Regions from separate parts of the Kitasatospora sp. NPDC093102 genome, predicted to be linked through region 2. Evidence: riboswitches for the same ligand, from Rfam matches in the RefSeq annotation. Region 2 holds a riboswitch; the other holds the start of a gene.
The links. Region 2 has a riboswitch for thiamine pyrophosphate ahead of AB0O11_RS00130 (cytosine permease). Riboswitches for the same ligand answer to the same signal wherever they lie in the genome.
Positions count from the first base shown of each region.

Region 1: linked by a shared signal. The riboswitch ahead of thiO (glycine oxidase ThiO) and the one ahead of AB0O11_RS00130 (cytosine permease) in region 2 are both predicted to bind thiamine pyrophosphate.

Region 1 is NZ_JBFBFA010000002.1:340,218-347,431, forward strand. It holds gene pknB (Stk1 family PASTA domain-containing Ser/Thr kinase) at 1-492, opposite strand, end outside; gene AB0O11_RS04890 (thiazole synthase) at 639-1,457, opposite strand; gene thiS (sulfur carrier protein ThiS) at 1,461-1,685, opposite strand; gene thiO (glycine oxidase ThiO) at 1,682-2,857, opposite strand; TPP riboswitch at 2,861-2,973, opposite strand; gene AB0O11_RS04905 (FAD-dependent oxidoreductase) at 3,129-4,334, shown strand; gene AB0O11_RS04910 (Rv2175c family DNA-binding protein) at 4,377-4,742, shown strand; gene thiE (thiamine phosphate synthase) at 4,742-5,389, shown strand; gene AB0O11_RS04920 (polyprenyl synthetase family protein) at 5,433-6,548, opposite strand; gene metF (methylenetetrahydrofolate reductase [NAD(P)H]) at 6,743-7,214, shown strand, end outside.
Region 2 is NZ_JBFBFA010000001.1:26,312-33,525, reverse strand. It holds gene AB0O11_RS00150 (MFS transporter) at 1-549, opposite strand, end outside; gene AB0O11_RS00145 (MerR family transcriptional regulator) at 595-1,422, opposite strand; tRNA gene AB0O11_RS00140 (tRNA-Ser) at 1,585-1,672, opposite strand; gene AB0O11_RS00135 (trypsin-like peptidase domain-containing protein) at 1,736-3,496, opposite strand; TPP riboswitch at 3,715-3,859, shown strand; gene AB0O11_RS00130 (cytosine permease) at 3,852-5,240, shown strand; gene AB0O11_RS00125 (glycerophosphodiester phosphodiesterase family protein) at 5,329-6,153, shown strand; gene AB0O11_RS00120 (ATP-binding protein) at 6,394-6,990, shown strand; gene AB0O11_RS00115 (DUF5926 family protein) at 7,060-7,214, shown strand, end outside.

The sequences.
Region 1 (7,214 bases), on a different contig from region 2:
GAGCACCCGGACCAGGCCGAAGTCGGCGACCTTGACCAGACCGCCCTCGGTGATCAGCACGTTCTCGGGCTTGACGTCGCGGTGGACCAGCCCGGCCCGGTGGGCGGCGCCGAGCGCGGCCAGCACCGGCTCCAGCACGTCCAGCGCGGCCCGGACGGAGAGCGCGCCGCGGTCGCGCAGCAGGTCGCGCAGGGTGCGGCCGGGCACGTACTCCATGGCGAGGAAGACGTGGCCGCGGTCCGCACCCTGGTCGAAGACGTTGACCACGTTGGGGTGGGTGAGCTTGGCGACCGCCTTGGCCTCGCGGATGAAGCGGGCGGTGAAGCCCTCGTCGCCGGCCAGCGCGGGGTGCATCACCTTGAGCGCGACCACCCGGTCCAGACGGGTGTCGGTGCCCTTGTAGACGGTGGACATCCCGCCGGTCGCGATGCGCTGCTCGACCCGGTACCGGTTGTCGAGCAGGGTACCGATCAGGGGGTCGTGCAGTGCCATGTCCACCCGGGCGAGTCTAGTGCCGCCGCGGGTGGCCGGACCCGGAGGACGCCGCCTCGGGCCCGGCTGTGCCCGGCTTGTGACACGCCGCCTGTGCCACGGGGCACAGGCGGCGCGGGGCTCGTGACACGGGCCCACCGGCTCGGTCAGAACGCGGGGCGCTCGCGGGTGTCCAGGTCGGCCCGGCCGGCCATCGCGGAGGAGGCCTCGGCGTGGAAGCGGCGCGGGATGCGGCCGGCCCGGTGCGCGAGCCGGCCCGCCTCGGCGGCGTGCCGCATCGCCTCGGCCATCAGCACCGGGTCCTGAGCCCGGGTCACCGCGGAGGCGAGCATCACCGCGGCGCAGCCCAGCTCCATCGCCAGCGCCACGTCGGAGGCGGTGCCGGCGCCCGCGTCCAGGATCACCGGGACGCCCGCGCCCTCCACGATCAGCTGGAAGTTGTGCGGGTTGCGGATGCCCAGGCCCGAACCGATCGGCGAGCCCAGCGGCATGATGGCCGCGCAGCCGACGTCCTCCAGCTTGCGGGCCAGCACCGGGTCGTCGTTGGTGTAGGGCAGGACGGTGAAGCCGTCGTCGACCAGCGTCTCGGCGGCGTCCAGCAGCTCGATCGGGTCGGGCAGCAGGGTGCGCTCGTCGGCGATCACCTCCAGCTTGACCCAGTCGGTGCCGAGCGCCTCGCGGGCCAGCCGGGCGGTCAGCACGGCCTCGCCGGCGGTGAAGCAGCCGGCCGTGTTGGGCAGCACCCGGATGCCGTTGCGGGTCAGCACGTCCAGGACGGAGCCCTGGGTGGAGGCGTCGACCCGGCGCATGGCCACCGTGGTCAGCTCGGTGCCGGAGGCGAGCAGCGCGCGCTCCAGGACCTCCAGGCTGGGCGCGCCGCCGGTGCCCATGATGAGCCGGGAGGAGAAGGTCGTCCCGGCGATCGTGAGGCTGTCCTTGTCGTCGGAGAGACGGGCATCGGCCATGGCTCAGCCTCCCTGGACGGCGGTGAGGATCTCGACCCGGTCGCCGGTGCTCAGCGGCGTCTCGGACCACGAACTGCGGGGCACCACGGCCTCGTTGAGGGCGGCGGCGACGCCGGTGTTGGCCTTGCTGACGGAGGCCACCACCTCGGCGAGGGTGGTCGTGGCGGGCGCCCGGCGGGGCTCGCCGTTGACGGTCAGGGCGATCTCGTTCAGGGCGGTCTCGGTCATGCGGAGGCCTTCGTGGTGGAGTGGTCGGGGGAGAACCGGGCGGGTGTGAACGGCCTTGCGAGATCCGGGACTTCACCCGTGGCCAGGTACTCGGCGACCAGGTCGGCGGTCACCGGGGTGAGCAGCACGCCGTTGCGGTAGTGGCCGGTGGCGGCGACCAGCCCGGGCAGTGAAGTCGGGCCCAGCAGCGGGGCGTTGTCCGGCGAGCCGGGCCGCAGCCCGGCCGAGGTCTCCGCCAGCGGGAGTTCGGTGATCCCCGGGACCAACTCGTGGGCGTCGCGCAGGAGTTCGTACACCCCGCCGGCGGTGACGGTGGTGTCGTAGCCCTGTTCCTCGGTGGTCGCGCCGACCACCAGCTCGCCGTTCTCGCGCGGCACCAGGTACAGGTGCCGGCCGCGGACGACGGCGCGGACGTTGCGGGAGAGGAACGGCCGGTAGGCGTCCGGGACCCGGAGGCGGAGCACCTGCCCCTTCACCGGGCGGATCGCGGGCAGCGTCCCCTCGGGCAGGCCGGGCAACCGGTGGCTGTGCGGGCCGGCCGCGAGGACGACCTGCTCGGCGGTCACGGTCTCGTGGGTGCTCAGCCGGGCGCCGGTCGCGCGGCCGTTCTCGACCAGCAGCTCGACGGCCTCGGCCCGGTGGAGCAGGACCCCGGCGCGTTCGCAGGCGAAGACCAGGGCGTCGAGCAGCCGGCGGCCGTCCACCTGGTGGTCCTCGGCCACGTGCAGTCCGCCGCGCACGCCGGGGGCGAGCATCGGCTCCAGCTTGCGGGCCTCCCGGCCGGTCAGCCAGGTCGAGTCCAGGCCGAGCCGCTGGTGGAAGGCGTGCAGTTCGCGCAGTTCCTCGCGGTCGTCGGAGTCCAGCGCCACGGCGACGGTGCCGCACCGGCGGTAGCCGGTGTCCAGGCCGCCGCTCGCCTCGGTGAGCTCGGCGGCGAAGGCCGCGTACCGCTCGTTCGAGGCCATGCCGAGACGCAGCAGCGGCTCCTCGCCGTACTGGAGCTCGGTGACCGGGGCGAGCATTCCGGCCGCGACCCGGGCCGCGCCGCCACCGGGGGAGGGGTCGACCACGATCACGTTCCGCAGCCCGCGCTGGGCGGCGCGCCAGGCGACGGCGAGGCCGATGACGCCCCCGCCGATCACCAGCACGTCCGCGCGGGCGCCTGATGGCAAGCGTGACAAAGCTGCTCTTCTCCCTTCGCCGGTATGACCCGGATCAGGTTCGGACGGTCGCAGGCCGTGCCAGCCCGCCTCTCAGCCCGGTACGCCGGGCTCCCGTGTGGTGCCCCCACCTTAACGCCGGGGGTCGGCCCGGCCGAAGGCCCGTACGCAGGGTGGACCAGGGGGGATGGAGACGACCCGCGCCCGTCTCCGCGCTCCGTGTGGCCGGAGGGCCGGTACGACGGGAGGACGGCCCGCAGCTGCCGGCCGGCCGCTGAGTACAGTGACGGGCGTGGCAGAGCTGAGCGGAACGGATCAGGTGGTCGTCGTCGGAGCCGGGCTGGCCGGGGCGCAGGCCGCCCTCAAGCTGCGGCAGGGAGGCTGGCAGGGGCGGATCGCGCTGGTCGGTGAGGAGCCGCACGCGCCGTACGACCGGCCGCCGCTCTCCAAGGACGTGCTGCTCGGCAAGGCCGACTCCACCGCCCTGGACATCGACTACGGGCAGCTCGGCATCGAACTGTTCACCGGCCGCCGGGCCACCGGCCTCACCCCCGGCGTGCTGCACACCGACGGCGGCGACCTCCCGTACGGCTCGCTGGTGATCGCCACCGGCGCCGTCCCGCGCGCCCTGCCCGGCGCCGAGCGGGCGCACCTGCTGCACACCCTGGACGACGCCCTGGCGCTGCGCGCGCTGCTGCGCCCCGGGCTGCGGCTGGTGCTGGTCGGCGCGGGCTGGATCGGTGCCGAGGTGTCCGGCGCGGCCCGCGCGGCGGGCTGCGAGGTGACCGTGGTCGAGGCCGGCCCGGCGCCGCTGCCCGGCGCGCTGCCGACGGAGATCGGTTCGGCGATGGCCGCCTGGTACGCCGAGGCCGGGGTCGACCTGCGCTGCGGGGTCGGTGTGGCCGCCGTCGAGCCCGGCACGGTGCTGCTGGCGGACGGCTCGCACCTGCCCGCCGACGAGGTCGTGGTCGGTATCGGGGCGCGTCCCGCGACCGGCTGGCTGGCCGGCTCCGGGATCGAGCTGGACGCGACCGGTGCCGTCGTGGTGGACGGGCGGCTGCGCACCTCGGCGCCCGGTGTCTACGCGGCCGGCGACTGCGTCAGCTACCCCTCGGCCCGGGCCGGCGCCCGGCTGGCCGTCCAGCACTGGGACCACGCCCTGCAGTCCGGCGAGGCGGTGGCCGCCGCCGTCCTGGGCGCGGACGCGCCGGCCTACGACCCGGTGCCGTACTTCTGGTCCGAGCAGTTCGGGCGGATGGTCCAGTACGCCGGCCGGCACGCCGAGGGCGACGAGCTGCTCTGGCGCGGCGGCCCGCAGGATGCCGACTGGTCGGTGCTCTGGCTGCGCGACGGCGTGCCGAGCGCGCTGCTGACCGTGGACCGGCCGCGCGACCTCGCCCAGGGACGGAAGCTGATCGAGCGCGGCACCGCGCTGGACCCGGCCCGCGCGGCCGACCCTGCGGTGCCGCTGAAGGCGGCCACGGCGTAGGGCCGTGTGCGCGGTGGGCCGTCGAGGTGGCAGTCTGGTGCCGTGAGTGAGATCGATGCCAAGACTGAAGCCCTGGTCCCCGAGTGGCTGTACCTGCCCGACATCTCCGAGCGGTGGGGTGTGCTGGTCACGGAGGTCCGCAACATGGTCAAGAAGGGTGACCTGATCGCGGTCCGCCGCGGCCCCAACAAGTCCTTGCAGGTGCCGGCCGCCTTCATCGACGAGACCGGCCCGGTCAAGCACCTGGTCGGCCTGCTGACCGTGCTGCGGGACAGCGGCTTCTCCGACGACGAGATCATCGGATGGATGTTCACGGAGGACGAGTCGCTGCCCGGCACCCCGGTGCAGGCGCTGTGGGAGAACCGGGCGACCGAGGTCAAGCGCCGCGCCCAGGCCATGGCGCTGTGATGACGGACCTGCGCGCCAGGCTCGCCGACGCCCGGCTGTACCTGTGCACCGACGCCCGCCGCGAGCAGGGTGACCTCGCCGAGTTCCTGGACGCGGCGCTGGCGGGCGGGGTGGACATCGTCCAGCTGCGTGACAAGGGCCTGGAGGCCAGGCAGGAACTGGAGGCCCTGGAGGTCTTCGCCGACGCCTGTCGCCGGCACGGCAAGCTGCTGGCCGTCAACGACCGCGCCGACGTCGCCCACGCGGCCCGGCCGGACGTGCTGCACCTCGGCCAGGACGACCTGCCGGTGCCGGCCGCCCGGGCGATCCTCGGCGAGGACGTGCTGATCGGCCGCTCCTGCCACGCCGAGTCCGAGGTGGACGCGGCGATCGCCGAGCCGGGGGTGGACTACTTCTGCACCGGCCCGGTCTGGCCGACCCCGACCAAGCCGGGCCGCCCGGCCCCGGGCCTCGGCCTGGTCTCGTACGCGGCGAAGCAGGCCACCGACCGGCCGTGGTTCGCGATCGGCGGGATCGACCTCGGCAACCTGGACGAGGTGCTGGCCGCGGGTGCCCGCCGGATCGTCGTGGTGCGGGCCGTCACCGCCGCGGCGGACCCGCGGGCGGCCGCCGCCGAGCTGTCCCGCCGGGTGCGCGCCGCGCTCTGACCGGCCCGGATCCGCGGGCCCGGCTCAAGGCCGTCGCCGTCCGTCAGTACTTGCGGACGGTGGCGGCCTCGGCCAGTGCCAGCAGCACCGCACGGGCCTGCTCGTCGGCGAGCGGCGCCGCCTCCAGCGCGGCCAGCGACTGCCGCATCAGCTCCTCGATCCGGCGCTCCACCAGCTCGGGCGCGCCGCTGCGGGCGACCAGCTCGCGCAGCTCGGCGACCTCCGGGGCCGCCAGGTCCGGGGCGCCGAGCCGCTCGTCCAGGTACCGGGCGTCGGCGGCCGACAGGCCACGCATCGCGTGCGCGACCAGCAGGGTGCGCTTGCCCTCGCGCAGGTCGTCCCCGGCTGGCTTGCCGGTGACGGCCGGGTCCCCGAAGACGCCGAGCAGGTCGTCGCGCAGCTGGAAGGCCTCGCCCAGCGGCAGCCCGAACGCCCCGTACGCCTCGACCAGCTCCGGCCCGGCGCCGGCCAGCAGCGCTCCCACCTGGAGCGGCCGCTCGATGGTGTACTTCGCGGACTTGTAGTGCAGCACGGTCTGCGCCCGCTCCAGCGCGCCCTCGTCCGTCGAGTCGCCGGCCACCGGCTCCAGCACGTCCAGGTACTGGCCGAGCATGACCTCGGTGCGCATCAGGTCGAACACCGGCTTGGCGGCCAGGACGGCGGCCGGCTCCAGGCCGCAGCGCAGGAACAGCTCGTCGCACCAGATCAGCAGCAGGTCGCCGAGCAGCACCGCGGCCGAGGCGCCGTACTGCTCGCGGTCGCCGCGCCAGCCGCTGTCGCGGTGCAGCGCCTCGAAGCGGCGGTGGACCGAGGGCAGACCGCGGCGGGTGTCGCTGCGGTCCATCAGGTCGTCGTGCACCAGGGCGCTCGCCTGGAGCAGCTCCAGGGCGGCGGCCGCGTTGGCGATCGCGTCGCCGCCGGCGCTCCCGGCCGGGCCGCCGGCGCCGCGCCAGCCCCAGTAGCAGAAGGCCGGGCGCAGCCGCTTGCCGCCGTCCAGCAGGAAGTCGCGCAGTGCGTCGGCGGCGGGCACCAGCTGGGGCGAGATCTTGGCGAGCAGCACGGACTGGCCGTCCATGAACGTGGCGAGCGCTGCGTTGACGCGGGTGCGGACGTCCTCCGCGTCAATGGGGTTGGCCGGCCGGGTGCTGGTCGAGGTCACGATGGGGCTCCGCTGGTTCTCTGGGGTGCAGCAAGCGTAGCGGTGCCACGGGGAACGGGCGTGCGACCGGCCGGGCGGGGCGCGGGGAGGCTTCGCGCAACCGGGCCGGGGCGAACCGGAGCGCCATCCATCAGTTGTCTCAATTGGTGGACTTCGACTGTCCGGTCCCTCCGGACGCCCGATAACCTGCCAGCATGGCACTCGGTATCGCTTCCACGAGAACGGATCGCGCACTGACGGTGCGCGAACTCCTGGCGGCCGGCAAGCGCTCCTTCTCCTTCGAGTTCATGCCGCCGCGCAGCGAGGCCGGCGAGCAGAAGCTCTGGGACGCCATCCGCCGGCTCGAACCGCTCGACCCCAACTTCGTCTGCATGACGTACGGTGCCGGCGGCTCCTCGCGCGAGCGCACCGTCAACATGGTCGGCCGGATCGCCACCGAGACCACCCTGACCCCGGTCGCCCACCTCACCGCGGTGGACCACTCGATCGCGGAGCTGCGCAACATCATCGGCCAGTACGCCGACCAGGGCGTGCGGAACGTCCTCGCGGTCCGGGGCGACCCGCCCGGCGACCCGATGGGCGAGTGGGTCAAGCACCCCGAGGGCGTCACCTACGCGTACGAGCTGGTGGAGCTGATCAAGGGCATCGGCGACTTCTGCGTCGGCG
Region 2 (7,214 bases):
CGCCAGCGCCACGCCGAACAGTCCGCCGCCCGCGACCAGCAGGCCGCCCAGCGGTGCCCCGAGCAGGACGGCGGTCTGCCCGCCGGCCTGCCGCAGGGCGAGTGCCCGGGGCAGCCGGTCGGCGGGTACCAGCCGGCGCGGCATCGATCCGCTCGCCGGGAGGTGGAAGGCGTCGACCGTCCCGATCACGGCGGCCGCCGCGACCAGCAGCCACAGCGGCGTCCCCCGGTCGGCCGTCACCAGCGCCAGCGCGACGGTCGCGGCCAGCATCACCGTGTCCCCGACGACCATCACCCGACGGGCGCCGAACCGGTCCGCGACCGCGCCGCCCAGCAGGACCAGCGCGGTGCGCGGCACCGTGATCGCCGTCAGGACCAGCCCGGCCGCTCCGCCGCCGTGCGCGGAGGCGGCCCAGCCGAGGCCGAAGTACAGCGCGGCGTCGCCCAGCAGTCCGGCCTGGACACCGGCCAGCCAGAGCAGGTACGTCCGGGGCAGCGCAGCCCGCGGCGACGGGCCGGAACCGGTGCCGGCGGTGGAGGCGGTGGTCATGCCGGGCGACGCTAGGGCCCTCGACCTGGTCGAGGGCAAACGCCGCTACCGGCGGACCACCGGTTCCTGGAGCTCGGTGACCCATCCGGCCCGGTCCTCCGGGCACTCCAGGTACAGCTCCCGGGCGTAGCCGGCCGAGCGGTAGCCGTTCTCCTCGATGAAGCGGGCCAGTTCCTGGCCCGTGCCCAGCACCTCGTCCATCGGACCGCGGTGCACGATCGTCGCCGCCTCCTCGATCGGCGGCAGGTCGAGCACCTCGAAGTCGTGCGCGTCCGGCCGCACCGACGGGCCGACCGGGACGGCGACCAGGACCAGCACCGAGCCGTTGCCCTCCGGCGCGTCCTGGTAGCGGGCGACGGACGGGCCGGTCGCCTCGATCCCGGCCCCGGCCAGCCGCCGGCACAGCTCGGCGAACAGCGGCCCGATCACCGGTCCGATGTCCTCCGGCTCGTAACTCTGGGCCACACCGGCCAGTTGGGCCACCCGGACGGACGGCACCTGCTTCACCACGACATCGTGCGTGGACATGGTCCCCTCGCTCTCGATCGTCCGGAGCCTCGCCTCCACCCGGGCCATCCGCAGCTCGTCGGCCGCGATCGCCGCGGCGAGCTGGGCCCGCCGCAACCGCAGCATCCCGCGCAGTTCGGCCGCGTCCACCTGCTCGTCCAGGACGGCGCGCACCTGCTGCAACGTGAAGCCGAGCTCCTTGAGCGCGATCACCCGGTTGAGCCGGGCGAGTTGGGACGCCTCGTAGAAGCGGTACCCGCTGACCGGGTCCACCCGGGCGGGCCGCAGCAGCCCGATCGCGTCGTAGTGGCGCAGCATCCGCACCGACACCCGGCCGTGGCTGGCGAAGTCTCCGATGTTCAACATGATGCGACCACTCCACCCCCTGCCACCGTGTCAGGGTCAATCCGGCCGCCCGCATCCGTTCCCCGGCCGCTCCGCAGCCGGCGCCGCGGCCGCCGGGGAAGCACCGAGGGCGGGTGCCGAGTGGTCTCGGCACCCGCCCTGAGCAGGTGGTTCTCCTACCGGCGGAGAGCGTGGGATTCGAACCCACGGTGACGGGTCACGCCACGACAGTTTTCAAGACTGTTCCCTTAGGCCGCTCGGGCAGCTCTCCAGGCGGAGGTCAGCCTAACGGGTCCGGCGGGGTTCGGCGCACACCTTTCGGCGCGGGCGGGGGTCACTGGTCGCCCTCGCGCTGGCCGAGGGTGACCTTGGTGTTGAAGGTCTGGCCGTTGCGGGTGTACTCGACGTCGACGGTCTCACCGGGCTTGTGCGTCCAGATCCGGCTGACCAGGGCGGGGCCGTTGTCGATCGGGACGCCGCCGAGCTTGGTGATGACGTCGCCCGGCTTGAGGCCGGCCTTGTCGGCCGCACCGCCGGGGGTGACGGCGGGCTGGCCCTGGATGTCCTTGGTCTGGATCTGCGCGCCGTCGCCCTTGTAGTCGTCGTTGCGCAGCACGTCGAGCTTGGCGTAGACCGGCTTGCCGGTCTTGATCAGGGTGTCCGCGACCCACTTGGCCTGGTTGATCGGGATGGCGAAGCCCAGGCCGATGCTGCCGGCCCGGCCGTTGGCGGAAGCGTTGGACTGGATCGCCGAGTTGATGCCGATCACCGCGCCGCCGGAGTCGAGCAGCGGGCCGCCGGAGTTGCCGGGGTTGATCGAGGCGTCGGTCTGGAGGGCGTTCATGTACGAGGCCTGCGAGCCGGTCTCGTCGCCGGAGGCCACCGGGCGGTCCTTGGCGCTGATGATGCCGCTGGTGACGGTGGACTCCAGGCCGTACGGCGCACCGATCGCGATGGTGGCGTCGCCGACGTTGACCTTGTCGGAGTCGGCCAGCGGCAGCGGGGCCAGCTTGCTCTTGGGCGGGTTGTCGATCTTGACCACGGCGACGTCGTAACCCTCGGCGTGGCCCAGCACCGAGGCGCTGTAGGAGGTGCCGTCGGCGAACTTGACGGTCAGTTTGCCGCCGTTGAGGGTCGGCGCCACCACGTGGTTGTTGGTGAGGATGTGGCCCTCGGTGTCGAAGACGAAGCCGGTGCCGGTGCCCGACTCGCCGTTGCCCTGCGCCTTGATGGTGACGACGCTGGGCAGCGCCTTCTGCGCGATGGCGGCGATCGAGCCGGGGGCGGGCTCGTTCTTCTGGGTGTCGCTGGCCTGGACGGTGGTGCTGCGGTGGTCGTTCGGGGAGCTGCTGCTGTCGGCGCGGTTGGCGACGGTCACGCCGAGCGTGCCGCCGGCCACACCGGCGACCAGCGCGACGGCCGCGATCAGGGCGACCAGGCCGCCGCGCTTCTTGCGCACGCCGGGGCCGGCCGGACCGCCGGGGTAGTCCACCGGGTAGCCGAGCGGGCCCGCCGGGCCGCCGGGGTGGCCCGCGCCGCCGGAGGTGGAGTCGTGGGTGGGGCCCCAGCCACCGAGCGGCTGGCCGGCCCCGAAGGGGTGGTGGCCGTGCGCGGCGGGGGCGGCGGGAACAGCCGGAGCGGCGCCGTACCCCTCGTGCGCGCCGGCGGCGGGGACGCCGTGGGTCGGGGTGGCGTACGGGTTGCCGGCCGGCGGCAGGGCCGGGGCGGCCGGGGCCTGCGGGGCGGGCGGCAGGACGGGCGGCGGCGCGTCGATGTAGCCGGTGGCCGGGTCGACGGCAGGCTCCGCGGCGGCGGGCGCCACGGGCGCGGCGGGGGCCTCCGGTGCGGGCACCTTGGTGAAGGCGACGGTCGGCTTGTGCCCGCCCTCGGCCGCAGTGGCGTCGACCGGGCCCTGCGCGGCCTCGACGGTGCCGGTCTCGACGGCAGCGGCCTCCGGCTCGGGCACCCGCCGGAAGGCCATCGTCGGCTGGTGCCCGCCCTGAGCGGGGCCCTCGGAAGCGGACTCGGCCACTCCCTGGCCGGCGGGCTGCTCCCCCTGCGGCCCGGTGGGCCCAACCTCGCGCTCGGTGCTCACGGACGACCTCCATAGCTGGCAGAACCAAGGACCATAGTTTTTCGCACTGTCGATTCGATTGCCGTAAGGACCCCTCTGAAGAACTCATAAGAATCCTTAGCCGGCACCGACGCCGGTACCGACGGCCGAGGCTCCCCTCCCCCGCCGGACGTCCCGCGATGGACCGCGACTCCCTCGGCCTTGGGCGTTCGCCCCCGTGCCGGTTAGCCTGTCGCTCCAAACTGACACGCGGGAGCTTGGACCCACCAGGCTGAGAGTGCGCATGTCGACCGTACGCCACACCAGTGGCGGACGTTCGAGGGGGCGCTGACCGCCGGAACCTGTCCGGGTAATGCCGGCGTAGGGAGTATCGGCCATGCCGCCTGCTTCGCCATCCTCTTCTTCGGGCGCGAACGCCCCCTCTTCGAGTGCGACCGCCGTCCTGGAGCGCCCCGAGGCCCCCCTGGTCCTGGACACCGAGCCGCCGCGCACGCTGCGCTTCCGGGACCACTTCGCGCTCTGGATGAACCTGGGTGTCAGCCTGATCGGCTTCTCCACCGCCGCCACCGTGCTCGGCGCCCCCGGCAGTGAGCTGTCGCTGGCCGCCGCGGTGACCGCGATCGCGATCGGTACGGCGGTCGGCACCGCGATGCTCGGCGTGGCCGCACTGATCGGCGCCCGCACCGGCGCCCCCGCGATGGCGAACCTGCGCGGGCTGTTCGGCACCCGGCTGTCCTACCTGCCGACGGTGCTGAACATCGTGCAGTGCATCGGCTGGGGCGTGTTCGAGCTGCTGACCATCTCGGCGGGCGCGCAGACCGTCGCGCACACCACCGGCTACCGCTGGCTGTTCGTCCTGCTCGCCGGCGCGCTGACCACCGCGCTGACCATCTGGCCGCTGGGCTCGATCGCGGTGCTGCGCCGCTTCGTGGCCGGGGCGGTCGCGGTGGCGATGGTGTACTTCACCGTCCAGCTGGGCCGCCAGGGCGTGCCGGACCCGGGCGCGGGCAACTGGCACGGCTTCCTGGGCGCCACCGACGCGATGATCGCGGTGTCGGTCTCCTTCGTCCCGCTGGCCGCCGACTACACCCGGCACTCGCGCACCCCGCGCTCGGCGTTCTGGGGCAGCTTCTCCGGCTACACGATCGCCCAGGTCTGGTGCTACGTGCTCGGCCTGATGGCACTGCTGCAGTCGGACGGCGACCCGAACCGGATCTTCGACTCCTTCCTCGGGGTCTGGGCGGGCTGGCTGTTCCTGCTGGTGCTGGTGCTGCGCGAGACCGACCAGTCCTTCGCCAACGTGTACTCGACCGCGATGTCGGTGCAGAACCTGCTGCCGAAGGTGGACCGCAGGGTGCTCTCCGGCGCGATCGGCGCGCTGACCACCGTGCTGGCGCTGCAGATCGACGAGTTCACCGACACCTACTACGGCTTCCTCGGCCTGATCGGCTCGGTGTTCGTGCCGCTGCTGGCGGTGCTCGCGGTGGACTACTTCCTCGGCGCCGGCCGGCACGGCTGGAACCTCTCCGCCGACGCACCGTCCCGCTGGCCGATGCTGCTGCCGTGGGCGCTGGGCTTCGCGGTCTACCAGTTCATCGCGCCGACCAAGGTGGCCGGCTGGTGGACGGACTTCTGGACCTCCGCCCAGGAGGCGCTGCACTTCACCCCGCAGGAGTGGACCTCCGCCTCGCTGTTCGCCTTCCTGGTGCCCGCCCTGGCCACCTGGGCGCTCACCCCGCTCGGCCGCCGCGCCGGCCGCCGCTGAGGAAGCCGGGGAAGCGCGGGCGCAGACGGCCCCACGGGTTGAGGCCGTCTTTGTCCGCGCTTCACTTCCGCCGCCTATCGTTGGCCCTGTGACCAGCCCAGACCTGTCCTCGACGACGGCGCGCACCGTGCCCTCCGTCCAGGTGATCGCCCACCGCGGTTCCTCCCACGCCCTGCCCGAGCACACCCTCGCGGCCTACCGGCGCGCGCTCGACGAGGGCGCGGACGCGCTGGAGTGCGACGTCCGGGTCACCGCCGACGGCGCGCTGGTCTGCGTGCACGACCGCCGGATCGGCCGGGTCTCCGACGGCCGCGGCACCGTCTCGGCCATGACCCTCGCCGAGCTGGAGGCGTACGACTTCGGCGCCTGGAAGACCGGCCGTCCCAGCACCGACCCGGAGCTGCGCGGAGTGCTGCGGCTGGAGCGGCTGCTGGAGCTGGTGGTGGAGTGCGGCCGCCCGGTGGACCTGGCGATCGAGACCAAGCACCCGGTGCGCTTCCGGGGCCGGGTGGAGGCCGAGCTGCTGCGGACGCTGGAGCGGTTCGAGATCGGCGCGACCCGGGAGGGCGACCGCCCGTCCGCCCGGATCATGAGCTTCTCCTCGCTCGCGCTGAACCGGGTGGCCGCCGCCGCGCCGGAGTACCGGCAGGTCTTCCTGTTCGAGCGGACCCTGCCGCTGCTCGGCCGCCTGCGCGCCGGCTCGCCGCTGCCGGGCGGGGCGCGGATCGCCGGCCCGGGCATCGAGCTGGTGCGGGCCCGCCCGCAGCTGGTGACCCGGCTGCGCGAGCTGGGTCACGAGGTGCACGTGTGGACGGTGGACGAGCCGGCCGACGTCGAGCTCTGCCTGGAGCTCGGAGTGTCGGCGATCATCACCAACCGGCCCGCGGAGGTGCTGGCGCAGCTCGGACGGTGATCCGCCGACGCACCGAAGGCCATACCGTCCGATCCGATCACGCTGGTCGGCAGTCAAACCTTCCTTGCACGAAATTGCCGGAATTCTTGCATCCGGGCGACAGAGGGTGAGCACGGAATGACCTGATGTCCACCCTCGGTCGCCGCACTCGAAATGGGCTCGCGGGATCGTCCGGTGCTCGTTTCCGACGCATTACCAAGGGGCATCTCTCCCTCGGCATACGCTGAAGGAGGTCCGGGGGTGGCGTTGATGGTGGCGCGTACTGTGCCCACAGGAGTTGGGCCGACCTCATCGACCATGGCAGTGCCGCACGGCCCAGCGAGTGTCGGGGTCGCACGGCGCCGACTGCGTCGAGATCTGGGTGACCGGCAGATACCGGAACCGGTCATCGATGATGCTGTTCTGATCCTTTCCGAGCTGTTGAGCAATGCCTGTCGGTACGCCCGTCCGCTCGGCCCGCTGCCGGCGCTGGGCCGCAGCGCCCGGGCCGAGGTGCTCGGGCAGGTGCTGGTCGGCCTCCCGTCCGGGGCGCACTCCGCGCAGGGCCGGGAGTCCGCCGAGGGCTCGGACGAACCGCACGGCGGGGTGCTGATCCGCTGGCAGATGCACGCCGACGGGGTGCTCACCCTGGAGGTCACGGACGGCGGGGCGGCCACCCGGCCGCTGCCCGCGAGTCCCTCGCTGACCTCCCGCGGCGGCCGCGGCCTGAGCATCGTGGACCAGCTGGCCAGCGACTGGGGCGTGCGCGACGCCCCGGGCGAGGTCACGGTCTGGGCGGCGCTGCCCGCCCGGGCCCGGCACGCCCGGCACACCGGGGGCGATGCCCGTAGCGCGTGAGCCGGGCCCGGGGAATGTGTCGTTAGGCTTCCCGGAACACAGAACCACCGTTCCCGGGAGAGCCGCAGCATGGGCAAGAAGGCCGCCAAGAAGGCGCCGCAGCGCCAGTCCACCACCGCCGTCACGGGCGAGATCCCCGTGGTCGGGGCCCGCGAGGACTGCCCCTGCGGCTCGGGCCGCCGGTACAAGGCGTGTCACGGTCGGGAGGCCTCGCACGCGGTGCA